DNA from 3 places in the Saliniramus fredricksonii genome. Region 2 is predicted to be linked to each of the others. Evidence: predicted binding sites of a transcription regulator. Region 2 holds the regulator's gene; each other region holds the start of a gene.
The links. Region 2 encodes PhoB, which activates phosphate uptake and scavenging genes when phosphate is short. Its sites were predicted from a motif close to TGTCATNNANCTGTCAT; they were not measured.

Region 1: the regulator PhoB is predicted to act here: its motif matches at 2,172-2,188, upstream of phnD (phosphonate ABC transporter substrate-binding protein).
Region 3: the regulator PhoB is predicted to act here: its motif matches at 2,037-2,053, upstream of GA0071312_RS16380 (pyruvate kinase).

What each region holds. Positions count from the first base shown of each region.
Region 1 covers NZ_FMBM01000002.1:2,198,513-2,202,561, forward strand. The annotation lists gene phnC (phosphonate ABC transporter ATP-binding protein) at 1-47, opposite strand, end outside; gene phnD (phosphonate ABC transporter substrate-binding protein) at 151-1,071, opposite strand; gene phnD (phosphonate ABC transporter substrate-binding protein) at 1,179-2,105, opposite strand; one part of gene GA0071312_RS19260 (IS630 family transposase) at 2,915-3,404, shown strand; one part of gene GA0071312_RS19260 (IS630 family transposase) at 3,404-3,975, shown strand; gene GA0071312_RS16520 (ABC transporter substrate-binding protein) at 3,992-4,049, opposite strand, start outside.
Region 2 covers NZ_FMBM01000002.1:1,503,854-1,507,902, forward strand. The annotation lists gene pstB (phosphate ABC transporter ATP-binding protein PstB) at 1-745, shown strand, start outside; gene phoU (phosphate signaling complex protein PhoU) at 777-1,493, shown strand; gene phoB (phosphate regulon transcriptional regulator PhoB) at 1,570-2,253, shown strand; gene GA0071312_RS13455 (peptidoglycan-binding domain-containing protein) at 2,777-3,895, shown strand; gene GA0071312_RS13460 (Glu/Leu/Phe/Val family dehydrogenase) at 3,909-4,049, opposite strand, start outside.
Region 3 covers NZ_FMBM01000002.1:2,174,932-2,178,980, reverse strand. The annotation lists gene GA0071312_RS16390 (ABC transporter permease) at 1-1,136, shown strand, start outside; gene GA0071312_RS16385 (metallophosphoesterase) at 1,143-1,973, opposite strand; gene GA0071312_RS16380 (pyruvate kinase) at 2,100-3,608, shown strand; gene GA0071312_RS16375 (sugar phosphate isomerase/epimerase family protein) at 3,638-4,049, opposite strand, start outside.

The DNA of each region.
Region 1 (4,049 bases), 690 kb from region 2:
GCGGTCGTCGTCCCGAACCGCTTGGTCACGTTTTCAAAGTCGAGCATGGGATGCCCCTTTTCAGCAGCAGGCGAAAAGCCGAGAAACGCAGTCCGGCAAGATGAAACGCCCCCCCGAAAACGGGAGGGCGCAAGGTTTTGGTCCGGCCCGTCAGCGTGACCCCTGGAGTTCCGCTTCGCGCATGGCGACAATGCCCGCGTAGAAGCTATGATCGACCGTCGCATAGCCGTTACCGTCGCCGCCAACCGTATCGGCATAGCATTCCGGGTGGCTATCCTTCATGCCGAGCATGAAGTCACGCGCAAGCTCACGGGCCTCTTGCGGCAAGTCGTTGCGCATCACGGTCGGCCCGTTCGGGATCAGGTTCGATTCCCAGACTATGCGAAGATCCGCCATGTCGAGGAGGCCGTTATCCACCATGCGGCGGAGGTTTCCGCGGGTATAACCGCTTTCCACGTCGCCCATCAGCGAGGTCCAGGTCACACCGGCATCATACTGGTTGTTCAAAACCGCGATCACCGCCTGCTCATGGCCACCGCCGAAACCGGTGCGCGCGAAGAACGTTTCATCGTCGATTCCGGACTGTGCCAGCTCCGCACGCGGGACCAGGTAACCCGATGTCGAATTCGGATCGGCATAGGCGAGAGACGCGCCCTCGAGATCTTCGAGGCTGTGAAAATCACTATCGGCACGCACGTAGATCACCGCGTAATAGCCGAGGGAGTCGTCAACGTTCTTGGTCGCCAAAACCGGGGAAACCGCATCCGGATCCTGCAGATAGACGCCGGCGTAGCCTGAGGCACCCATGCCCGCCTGATGCAACTGACCGGACAGGAGCCCCTGCATCACGCCAGCATAGTCAGCCGCCGGAAAAAGCTCGACGGGGACGCCGAGCGCCTCCGACATCAGATTTGCGAAGCAATCGTAGCGACGCAGGCGGTCGGCTTCGTTTTCACCACCGAGCAGACCGATGTTGTAGGTGCCGAAATCCGCACGCCAATCGGCTTCGGCGGGCATGGCGAAGGAGGCAAGCAGCACGATCGACGCGGCTGCACCAAGGGCGCTTTTCATGTTTGAACTCCGATATGGGATGAGCGTCGATCAATCGCGATCGACAGGGCTAGAGATTTCTTCGCGAAAAGAAAAAGGCGACCGCGAAAGGCCGCCTTTCACTGTCGTCAGCGCGAGCCTTCCAGCTCGGCGCGGCGCATAGCCACGATACCTTCGAAGAACGAATGATCGACGGGCTGCCAGCCCTGCCCCTCGCCGAAGGAAATATCATAGTAACACTGCGGATCGGTTTCGAGCTGGTTGGCGAGATAGTCTACGATGATCTCGCGGGCTTCATCCGGCATCGATTTGCGTACGACCACGGGGCCATTGGGGATCAGATTGGATTCCCAGATCACGCGCAAATCGGCCATATCGAGAAGTCCGTTGTCGATCATCCGGCGCAGATTGCCCCGAGTGTAGCCGTCAGCCGGATTACCCTGACCGGAAACCCAAGTCACACCGGCATCATATTGCCCTTCGAGTACGGCGATGACGGCCTGTTCATGACCGCCTCCGAAGCCAGTGCGAGAGAAGAACTCCGCATCATTGATACCTGCAGCCCTGAGCTCGGCCCGCGGAATGAGATAGCCAGAGGTTGAGTTCGGGTCGGCATAGGCGAGGCTGTAGCCTTCCATCCCCTCAAGAGAATGAATGTCACTGTCGGACCGGACATACATCGCGGCGATGTAGCCGAGCGACCCATCCGCTTCGGCGGAAACGAAGATCGGTTCCACTGCTTCCGGATCTTGCAGATAGATTGCGGCATAGCCAGAAGCGCCGAGACTGGCATAATCGAGCTGCCCGGCAACGAGCCCCTGAATGACACCGGCATAATCAGGGGCCGGGAACATTTCTACCGGCACCCCGAGGCGCTCTTCCATGGCGACACGAAAACACTCGTTATTGCGCAAGCGATCCGCTTCGTTCTCGCCTCCGAGGAGGCCGACACGGAAGGTGGGCATCTCGTCACGCCAATCGGCGTGAGCGATGTTTGAGGACAACGCGATAGTTCCTGACGCTGCAATGAGCGCAAAGGTTACCCGGCGAAACATGTCAGCCTCATCGGTACGATTTGTTCGGAGATACATACTCTTTGAGCGACCAATTAATATCTCAATGTTACAGCAGCGTGACGCATATTTTACGATATATTAATCAATTGATACGATAAGTTGGCTAAATAAATTTTCTGTATACTTGCCAGTTTTGAAATTTTACTTACTTTTTGGCGAAAGATCTTAGGGGGAATCCGGTGGTTAATTGCGGAAACGTTTCCGACGGGACCCAAGGCCCACTTCAATTATGCATTGATAACGGATCCTTGCTTGTCCTCTAACGACGCCGGTCGATGCCGCCCCAATGCCGATCCACCGATGGGGATACAGAATAGTAATAGTTCCAGCTGTACGCCTGAATTGGGGCAATCACCGCATTTCACCCGACTGCGGAATTTTCGTATGAAGCAGACCGCCGGGTTTCAGGGTATGTGGAATTGGCGATGAATGACCGGAATGGGTCGCGTAGCGATCCGTCAGATTGGGGGCCGCAAGGAGAAATTCGGCTGCCGGCGATCGAGAGCTGGATAGCTGCCGTATTATTGTAGGGTTTTACACACGCTGCGCTGTATCGTTTTTGGCCGACCGTCAGCTAACCACGCAAGGGGACATGATCGCAACCTTGGTCGAATGATCTGAAGCGTTCCAGCAAGAGCCTGGAGGAAGTGTTGCGGGCAGGCAATGCGAATCAATACATGCCCCCCCGCAATGCGCAGCGCCCTTATACCAATCCGCATTGAAATTGACTCGGGGGATTCCCTCCGAGGCGCAAATCAGATTCAAGGTGGCGAACGGAGGAGTTCGCCATGGCTGCTTTGCCCTTGCGGGATGATTTTGACGCGGAACGCTGCCGTGCGGCGGCGCGGCGCTCGAAGGATGGGGCGCAAACGCGCCGGCTTCTGTCTATCGCGGCTATCTATGAGGGATCGAGCCGGGCGGAGGCGGCCCGGCTCGGCGGCGTGACGGCGCAGATCGTCCGCGACTGGGTTGAGCGGTTCAACCGAGAGGGACCGGAGGGGCTCGTCGACCGCAAGGCGCCGGGCAAGGCTCCTCTGCTCGGCCCCGATCATCTGGCGGCCCTGGCACGGCGGGTGGACGAAGGACCGATCCCGTCCGTCCATGGCGTGGTGCGCTGGCGGATCGTCGATCTCGCGCAATGGCTCTACGAGGAGTTCCGCATCGCAGCGAGCGAGGACACGGTGAGCCGGGCCCTGCGCAAGATGGGCTATCGCAAGCTCTCGGCGAGGCCGCGCCATCATGCGCAGGACACGCATACCATCGAGGATTTTAAAAAAGTTTCCCCGCCCGCCTGGACGAAATCGCCGCCCACCAGAGCCTCGCGCCCGATGACATAGAGGTCTGGTTCGCCGACGAGGCCCGCATCGGCCAGAAGAACAAGATCACCCGACGCTGGGCCAAGCGCGGAACCCGCCCCTCGGCGCCGCACGATCAGCGCACCGCCTCGACCTACATCTTCGGGGCGATCTGCCCGCAGGAGGGAAAAGGGGCGGCTCTCGTCCTGCCGCGCTGCGACACAAAAGCCATGAACCTTCATCTCGTGGAGATCGCCGCCGCAGTCGCCCCGGGCAAACACGCCATCCTCATTCTCGATCAGGCCGGATGGCACATGGCCAAAGGCCTCGAGATCCCGCAAAACATCACCCTCCTGCCGCTGCCGCCAAAATCGCCCGAGTTGAATCCGGTCGAAAACCTCTGGCAGTTCATGCGCGACAATCTCCTCTCCAACCGAGTCTTCGCCTCCTATGACCAACTCCTCGACCTGTGCTGCCAGGCCTGGAACGCCATCATCGACCAGCCATGGCGCATCATGGCCATCGGGCTGCGAGACTGGGCTCATCGGTTCTGATCATTGCGGGTTGGTATTACTCGGCGTTGGGGAAGAATAATTGCTCACCCGCAACTGTAAAGCTCGCGATCGCC
Region 2 (4,049 bases):
CGAGACCAAGGGTGTCGATGTCTTCTATGGTCAGAAACAGGCGATCTTCGACGTGTCGCTGGACATTCCCGAGAAGGCCGTCACGGCCTTCATCGGTCCGTCCGGCTGCGGCAAGTCAACCTTCCTGCGGTGCATCAACCGCATGAACGACACCATCGACATTGCGCGGGTGACCGGGCGCATCGCCATCGACGAGCGCGACATCTATGATCCCGACCTGGACGTCGTGGAGTTGCGTGCGCGGGTCGGCATGGTCTTCCAGAAGCCGAATCCGTTTCCGAAATCGATCTTCGAGAACATCGCCTATGGGCCGCGCATTCATGGCCTGGCCCGCAGCAAGACCGATTTCGAGGAGATCGTCGAGGGCAGCCTGCGACGCGCAGGCCTTTTCGAGGAGGTGAAGGACCGGCTTCAGGAGCCCGGCACCGGACTGTCTGGCGGCCAGCAGCAGCGCTTGTGCATCGCGCGCGCCATTGCCGTGAATCCCGACGTCATCCTCATGGATGAGCCGTGCTCGGCGCTCGATCCGATCGCAACGGCGCGCGTCGAAGAACTGATCGACGAGCTGCGGACGAACTACACCATCGTCATGGTGACACATTCCATGCAGCAGGCGGCCCGCGTCTCGCAGAAGACGGCCTTCTTCCATCTCGGCTATCTCGTCGAGGAAGGGCCGACCGAGGGGATTTTCACGAGCCCCCGCGAGAAGCGGACGCAGGATTACATTACGGGCCGTTTCGGCTGAACCGCACAACGATTTGCAGGAGAACCCGAACATGGTCGATCATACCGTTTCCTCTTTCGATGATGAATTGCAGGGCCTGCGTTCGGCCATCATGGAGATGGGCGGGATCGCGGAAAAGATGCTGCTCGATGCCACCACCGCATTGGTGCGCCGCGACGTCAACCAGGCCCAGGCCGTGGTCGCCATGGATGACCGCCTTGACGATCTGCAGCGCCAGATCGAGGAGCGCGCCATCCTCACCATCGCCAAGCGCCAGCCCCTGGCGGTGGATCTGCGCGAGGTGATCTCCGCCATCCGCATCGCCAGCGATATCGAGCGTATCGGTGACATGGCCAAGAATATCGGTAAGCGCACGCTGGCCGTCTCCGGCCAGTTCGAGCCGCAGAAGGTGGTGCTCGGTGTCAACCGGATGAGCGAACTTGTCCAGGCGCAGCTCAAGGATGCCCTCGATGCCTATACCCAGGGCAATCTCGAGGCGGCGATGGATGTCTGGGAGCGCGACGAAGCGACGGATGCGCTCTATACCTCGCTGTTTCGCGAATTGCTCACCTACATGATGGAAGATCCGCGCAACATCTCCTTCTGCACGCATCTGCTCTTCTGCGCCAAGAATGTGGAACGTATTGGCGACCACACCACCAATATCGCGGAGACGGTGCATTACCTCGTCAAGGGCGAACCGCTGACGGCCGAGCGCCCGAAGAAGGATCGTACCTCCCTCGAGCATGTCGAACATACGGGCAAGTGAGTTGCGCCTGCCCCCCCTGCCCCGCATGAAGCAACCGGCGGCGCCCGTACGTGCCGCAGCATGAGGCGATGACACGATGTCGACGAAGGTTCTGGTGGTCGAGGACGAGGAAGCGCTGACCCTGCTCCTGCGCTACAATCTCGAAGCGGAAGGCTACGAGGTCGATTGCGTGATGCGTGGTGACGACGCGGAAATCAGACTCAAGGAACATGTGCCGGATATCGCCATCGTGGACTGGATGCTGCCCGGGATTTCCGGCATCGAGCTTTGCAGGCGTATCCGGGCATGGGAAAACACGCGCCGCCTGCCGGTGATCATGCTCACCGCGCGCGGCGAGGAAGGCGACCGTGTGCGCGGTCTCGCAACAGGCGCCGACGATTATATCGTCAAGCCGTTTTCCGTTCCGGAATTCGTCGCCCGTGTGAAAGCGCTGCTGCGCCGCACTGATCCCAACCTGCTGACCGACAAGCTGGTCGCCGGCGATATCGAGCTCGACCGCGACAGCCGCCGCGTGCGCCGCAACGGCACCGAACTGCATCTCGGCCCGACGGAATTCCGCTTGCTCGAATTCCTGATGCGCACGCCCGGGCGCGTCTTCACCCGCGAGCAGCTGCTCGACAATGTCTGGGGGCGCGACGTCTATATCGACGAGCGTACCGTCGATGTCCATGTCGGGCGTCTGCGCAAGGCCGTCAAGGCGCAATCGGGTTCAGATCCGATCCGCACCGTGCGCGGCGCGGGCTATGCCTTTGAGGGGTGATTCGTCGACGTTCATCACGATAATTTTTTATCGGAATATTATTTTTGGTTGTCGCCACGACGTTTTGATTGCATAATTTCATCGAAATATTCCTTAGAATGTGTCTCCGGATCCGTTTGTGCGGTCAACCGGGTCTGCACGATTTACAAACCTCAAGCCGGATCCCGCCGCATGCCTGACGGGATACTGAGCCCCGCATGAGCTACCGGGAGGTATTATGACGAAATCCATACAGATCCTGGTGGGCACGGCTTGCCTCCTCGCAACTGCGCTAAGCAATCAGGCGCGCGCCGATGAGAGCTGCAACATCGGGGCCCATTCGGTCGAATCGTTTTCGCAGGAATACTTCGTCAATCCCCAGGCGCGCCACGTATCCCCGTTACTCGCGCTCGAAACCATGCTCGAGAACGGCTGTCGCGATGAGGATGAATTCGCGCGGGTGATCGAAATTTATCTGGATGACCGCGTCGCAGATTTGTATCAGCGTGACGATCCGAAAGCCTGGAGGGTCGATCATATCTGGATGCTGATCGGCATCGAGATGCTGATGCTCGGCCACGAGGCGCCCTTGCGTGCATTTCTCGATACGGCAAGGGCCGATGCGGAATCGGGCGACCCCGGCGCGATGACCGCCTTTGCCTATCTCGGCCGCTACCAGACCGAGCACTGGGACTGGACCGATCAGTTCAGGGCTCACCAGCAGAATTATCCGCAGAGCATCGCTCATTTTGGTCTGGAGGAGTGGAGTGAGCGGGATGCTCATCCGATCCGCAGCATTGCGCCACGTTTGCGCAACGAAGCCGACGCGTTTGTCGAACGCGCCTCGCAGGCCGGATTCGCACCGGCCCACGTGATTCATCTGGCCGGCCAGCGCCCGGCGAGCTTCACACCATGTAAGACGAGGTCCAGCATCGGGGGTGCCGGCCTCTTCGGCATGTCCGACGATCCTGATGCCGACGACACCCCCACCAACCGCTTTTTCAAGTCCTTTGTCGATCTGCCTGATCGCGAACGGGTCGCGCGTGATCTGATGGATTGGTCGCGTGACGTGATCAGAGCGGGCATCACCGGCGGCGAGACCGGTACGCTGACGCCCGACATGGAGGCCGCAACCAATGTTGCCAAGGCTTATGCAGAGATCAGGTCCAACTGCGCCTTGTCCATCGAAAACGGCACGCTTGATTTCGGAGTCGAAGACCGCGATGAGGCCGCAACCGGCATGCATCACGCAGTGGCCGCGCCGGGTATCCGGTACCAATGGGAGCCTGCCCTCGTCTACGCGTTATTCGTCGATCAATACTACGACAGCCCCGACCGGCACTACGCCGCCGCGCGGATTCTGCAGGCGGGTGGTTACATTGAGTCCCTTGATTTTCATAATGAGCGCGTGGACGCCGTCATCGGAACGTTTTCACGCGAGACCGTGCGGGAGGCGCAGCGCATCATGGCCGAATACGGCTACTACACTGCGGCAATCGACGGAATTCCCGGACCGAATTTCCGCAATGGCCTGATGCAATGGAATGATGAATGCCGCTTAGATTTCGGCGAGAACCCGCAGAAGTGCCTGCGGCTCGGGCCCGCCCTTCTCGATCACGAATGGGTGCATCCGTTCCTCGGAGATGTCGCGCAGTTGCGCTGATCAGGCGGCGGACTCACCGCCCCGCCGCGTCCAGCCGTCTTTCGGCGAAGCGCATGGCGATGTGATGCGGCGAGACGCGCTCCGCTTCCGCTTCGGCGAGGATCGCGGCGATGTTCGCGTCGAGCTGGTGCATGCGCCCGGCTATCCAGTCGGG
Region 3 (4,049 bases), 670 kb from region 2:
CCGGGCCCTGGCGGGCTTTCTTCATCATCACCCTGCCGCTGAGCATCCCGGCGATCGCAGCGAGCCTGCTGATCGTCTTCGCCATGTCGATCGAGGAATTCGGCACCCCGGCGGCGCTCGCCGCGCGCACGGGTTTCGAAGTGCTGGTGACGGGTATCTACACCCGCCTTTCCGACTGGCCGATCGATCTGTCGGGGGCGGCCCTCGGCTCGGTGATGCTGATGGCGCTGGTGCTCGCGGCCTTCATCCTGCAGAACTGGATCGCCACGCGCCGCTCCTATATCAGCCAGGGCGGCAAGCCCGCCGATATCGAGAAGGCGCGGCTCGGCACATGGCGCTGGCCGGTTCTGGGCCTGTTCTGGCTGGTGGCGTTGATCGGCGTGGTGATCCCGCTCGCGGCGATCAGCGTGACGTCGCTTCTGGGAACGATTTCCGGCGGGCTCAGCTGGAGCAATCTCGACCTGCGCCACTACACCCCGCTCGTCGCGCCGGGTTCCCGTGCCGCGCAGGCTCTGATGACGAGCGGCTGGCTCGCGCTGCTGACGGCGCTCGCCACAGCGGCGATCGGCGGCATTGTGGCCTATATCGTGGTGCGCGGGACGGGGCGCGGGCGGGCCGTGATGGACGGCCTGTCGGTCCTGCCCAATGCGATCCCGGCGATCGTGCTGGCCGTCGGCGTAATTCTGGCCTGGAACAGCCCGTTCCTGCCGATCACGCTCTATGGCACGGCGGCGATCCTGCTCGTGGCCTATATCGGCATTCTGCTGCCCTATCCGATACGTTATGCCGTGGCCCGGCTGCGTCAGATCAGCGGTTCGCTCGATGATGCAGCGCGTGTGGCGGGCGCCAGCCGGGGGCGGGCCATGCGCCATATCACCCTGCCACTCATGGCTCCTTCACTGATCGCGGCGATGATGCTGGTCTTCGCCATCGCGTCACGTGAACTCGTCGCCTCGATCATGCTGGCGCCGGCCGGCATGCGCACGGTGGGGACCTTCGTCTTTGCGCAATTCGAGCAGGGCTCTGTTCAGACCGGCATGGCGATGAGCGTGATCGCCATCACGATCACCTCGGGAATCCTGCTCGCTGTCAACCTCTGGCTGGCGCGCCGGGGCGGCAACGCCTTTACCGGCTGATGCCGGTCAGGGTGCGATGATCCGCGCGCGTGCCTTTGCGTCAAGGTCGCTCACCTCATCCGGTCGCGTCATGCGCTCGACAGGGTCACGCGGGGCGAGGGCGAGCGTATGCGTCACGGCACCATGCCCATCGAGGTGATGGATCTGCATGGCAGGTGCTTCGGGCGTATGGGCGTGGGGGGCATCGGGCACGAGCGCCAGAGCCAGTGTATAGCCCAGAGGCGGGGCCGTGCTCACCGCGATGCCATTGACGACACCCTGGACCGACCGATGCGTGTGGCCCGCCACCAGACGCACCCGCGCGGCATGCCTTGCAAGCAGCCGCATCACGGCATCCGCACCGGGGAAGGGTGCATCGTCGTAACGCGGCATCCCGGTCCTGAAGGGCGGATGGTGCAGGCCGATCAGGACCGGGCCGGCGCTGTCGCGCAGAACGGCTTCGAGCCATTCGCATTGCGCGGCCTCGATGGCGGCGCCGCCGTCCGGTCCGTTGCTGTCGAGGCCGATGACGAGCCCGTCGGAGCAGGCATGTGCAAGATCCGCCTTGCCCGGCGCGCAGGCGCGACGATCCGCAAAGGCGGCACAAAACGCCTCCAAGTCATCATGATTGCCCGGCAGCGGCAGAAGCGGCACGTCGAGCCTGTCGAGCATCGGGCGCACAAGACCGTAATCGCGGGTGCTGCGATCGAGCATGTCGCCGGTGAAGAGTACGGCATCCGGGCGGGGGCGCATGCGGTTGATCACCGCGATAGCCGTTGCCAGCGTGTCGCCGGGATCGTGCCGGGGATAGCAGCCGTCCGCGCGCAGATGCAGATCACTCAGTTGCACGATGATCATGAACCGCCTCTTTCGTCGTTTCCGATTCGGAAAAACCCCATCCGCGACAGGACATGGGCGCATTGTCGTGAAAGCTTCATGAAACAGCGTTTTGCTCGCCGGGAATTTCGTCAAGGGAAAGTCGGGATGGACAAGCCAGTGATGCCGGGGGCCGATGATGCGATGCCGGTGAGATCCCCGGAGGCTGCGGCGCTGCTGGCCGAGCTCGAACAGTTGCGCGCAACGATCCTGCATGATGCCGCGCCACTCCTGGCCCGCTTCGAAGCCCGTGCGGGCGGTGCGCATCCCGCCTTGACCAATCTCGCGCATTATCTGGTCCTGCGCCACCACGATATCCGCCCGCTGCAACGGCGGTTGATGCGGCTGGGATTGTCGTCGCTCGGCCGTGCCGAGAGCCGGGTCATGCCGACGCTCGATGCCGTGATCGCTGCCCTGCACGCCCTGGCCGGCAAGACCTGCCTGACGGCAGCTCCGGACGAGCAGAGCTTCTTTGCCGGGGAAATGCGCCTCAATCAGGCGACCGATACCCTGTTCGGCGCGCCGCGGCCGCATCGTCGCAACCGGATCATGGTGACCTTGCCGAGCCAGGCCGCGCAGGATGCCGATCTCGTCATGGCGCTGGCGCGCGCCGGTATGGATGTTGCGCGCATCAACTGCGCTCATGATGATGCGCAAGGCTGGCGCGCCATGGTCGGGAACGTGCGCAAGGCGGGTCTTGCGGTGGGGCGGGACCTGCAGGTTCTGATGGATATTGCCGGGCCGAAACTGCGTACGGAGGCGGTTATTTGCGATCCGGCCGATGCCCGCCTGTTCCCGGGCGCGCGTTTCCGGCTGGTGGCGCATGGCGCGCCCCATACCGGCGATGGCATCGCCGTCGCCGCCGGGGTCAGCGCGCCGGAAATCGTCACGCGGCTGCGTGTTGGCGACCGGGTCTCCTACGATGATGGCAAGATCGGCGGGATCGTGGAGCATGCCGAAGACGGCGAAGCGGTCATCCGGGTCGTCCGGGCCAGGCCGAAAGGCAGCCGGATCAAGCCGGAAAAGGGCCTCAACTGCCCCGATACCAGCCTCGGGCTGGCGCCGCTCACCGCCAAGGACGAGGCGGATATCGCCACCGTCATCGCCTGTGCCGACATGGTCGGCTATTCCTTCGTCAGCCGCCCGGAAGACATCGATCTGCTCGATGCCGCGCTCGCCCGCTATCCCCGCGCGGATGCACCGCTGGGTCTCGTGGCCAAGATCGAGCGGCCCGATGCGGTGAAAAATCTGCCGGATCTGATCGCCCGCGCCATGCCGCGCGGGCCTTTCGGCGTGATGATCGCGCGCGGCGATCTCGCGGCGGAGCTCGGTTTCGAGCGCATGGCGGAAATGCAGGAAGAGATCCTGTGGATCTGCGAAGCCGCCGGCGTTCCCGTGATCTGGGCGACACAGGTCCTCGAAGGGCTCGTCAAGGACGGTGTGCCCTCGCGCGGCGAGATGACCGATGCGGCGATGGCCGCGCGCGCCGAATGCGTCATGCTCAACAAGGGGCCGGCAATCGGCGAGGCGGTCGCCCTGCTCGACCGCCTGCTCGGTCGCATGGAAGATCACGCCTTCAAGAAGACACCGACCCTGCGGGCCCTGACCGCGTGGTGATCATGCGGTAACGGCCCGCCGACGGATTCTCAGCAGGCGAGGCCGCGCTGCTCGAGCCGCGAGACCGTCTCGGGCAGGCGCGCGTGATCACCTTGCACTTCCAGGATGAGGCGCGGATTCTGCGGGCAGGCTCTGAGCGCGGAGAAGACCGGACGCCACGGAATCACGCCGTCGCCGGGATGCCAGTGCCGGTCGGCATAGCCGTCGGCATCCTGCAGATGCACATGGCCGAGACGCGCGGCGGAGGCAGCGATGAAATCGACGACGGGCGGGGCGCCGTAGCGCCCGTGGGCGAGTTCGGCATGGCCGGTATCGAGGGAGACCATCAGATTGGGATGCTCGATCATGGCGACGAGTTCCGTGCGGTCACGCGGGTCGGTATCGTCGATATTCTCCAGCATGACCGTGCAATCGATCTCCGCAGCACGGGCCAGAACCGGT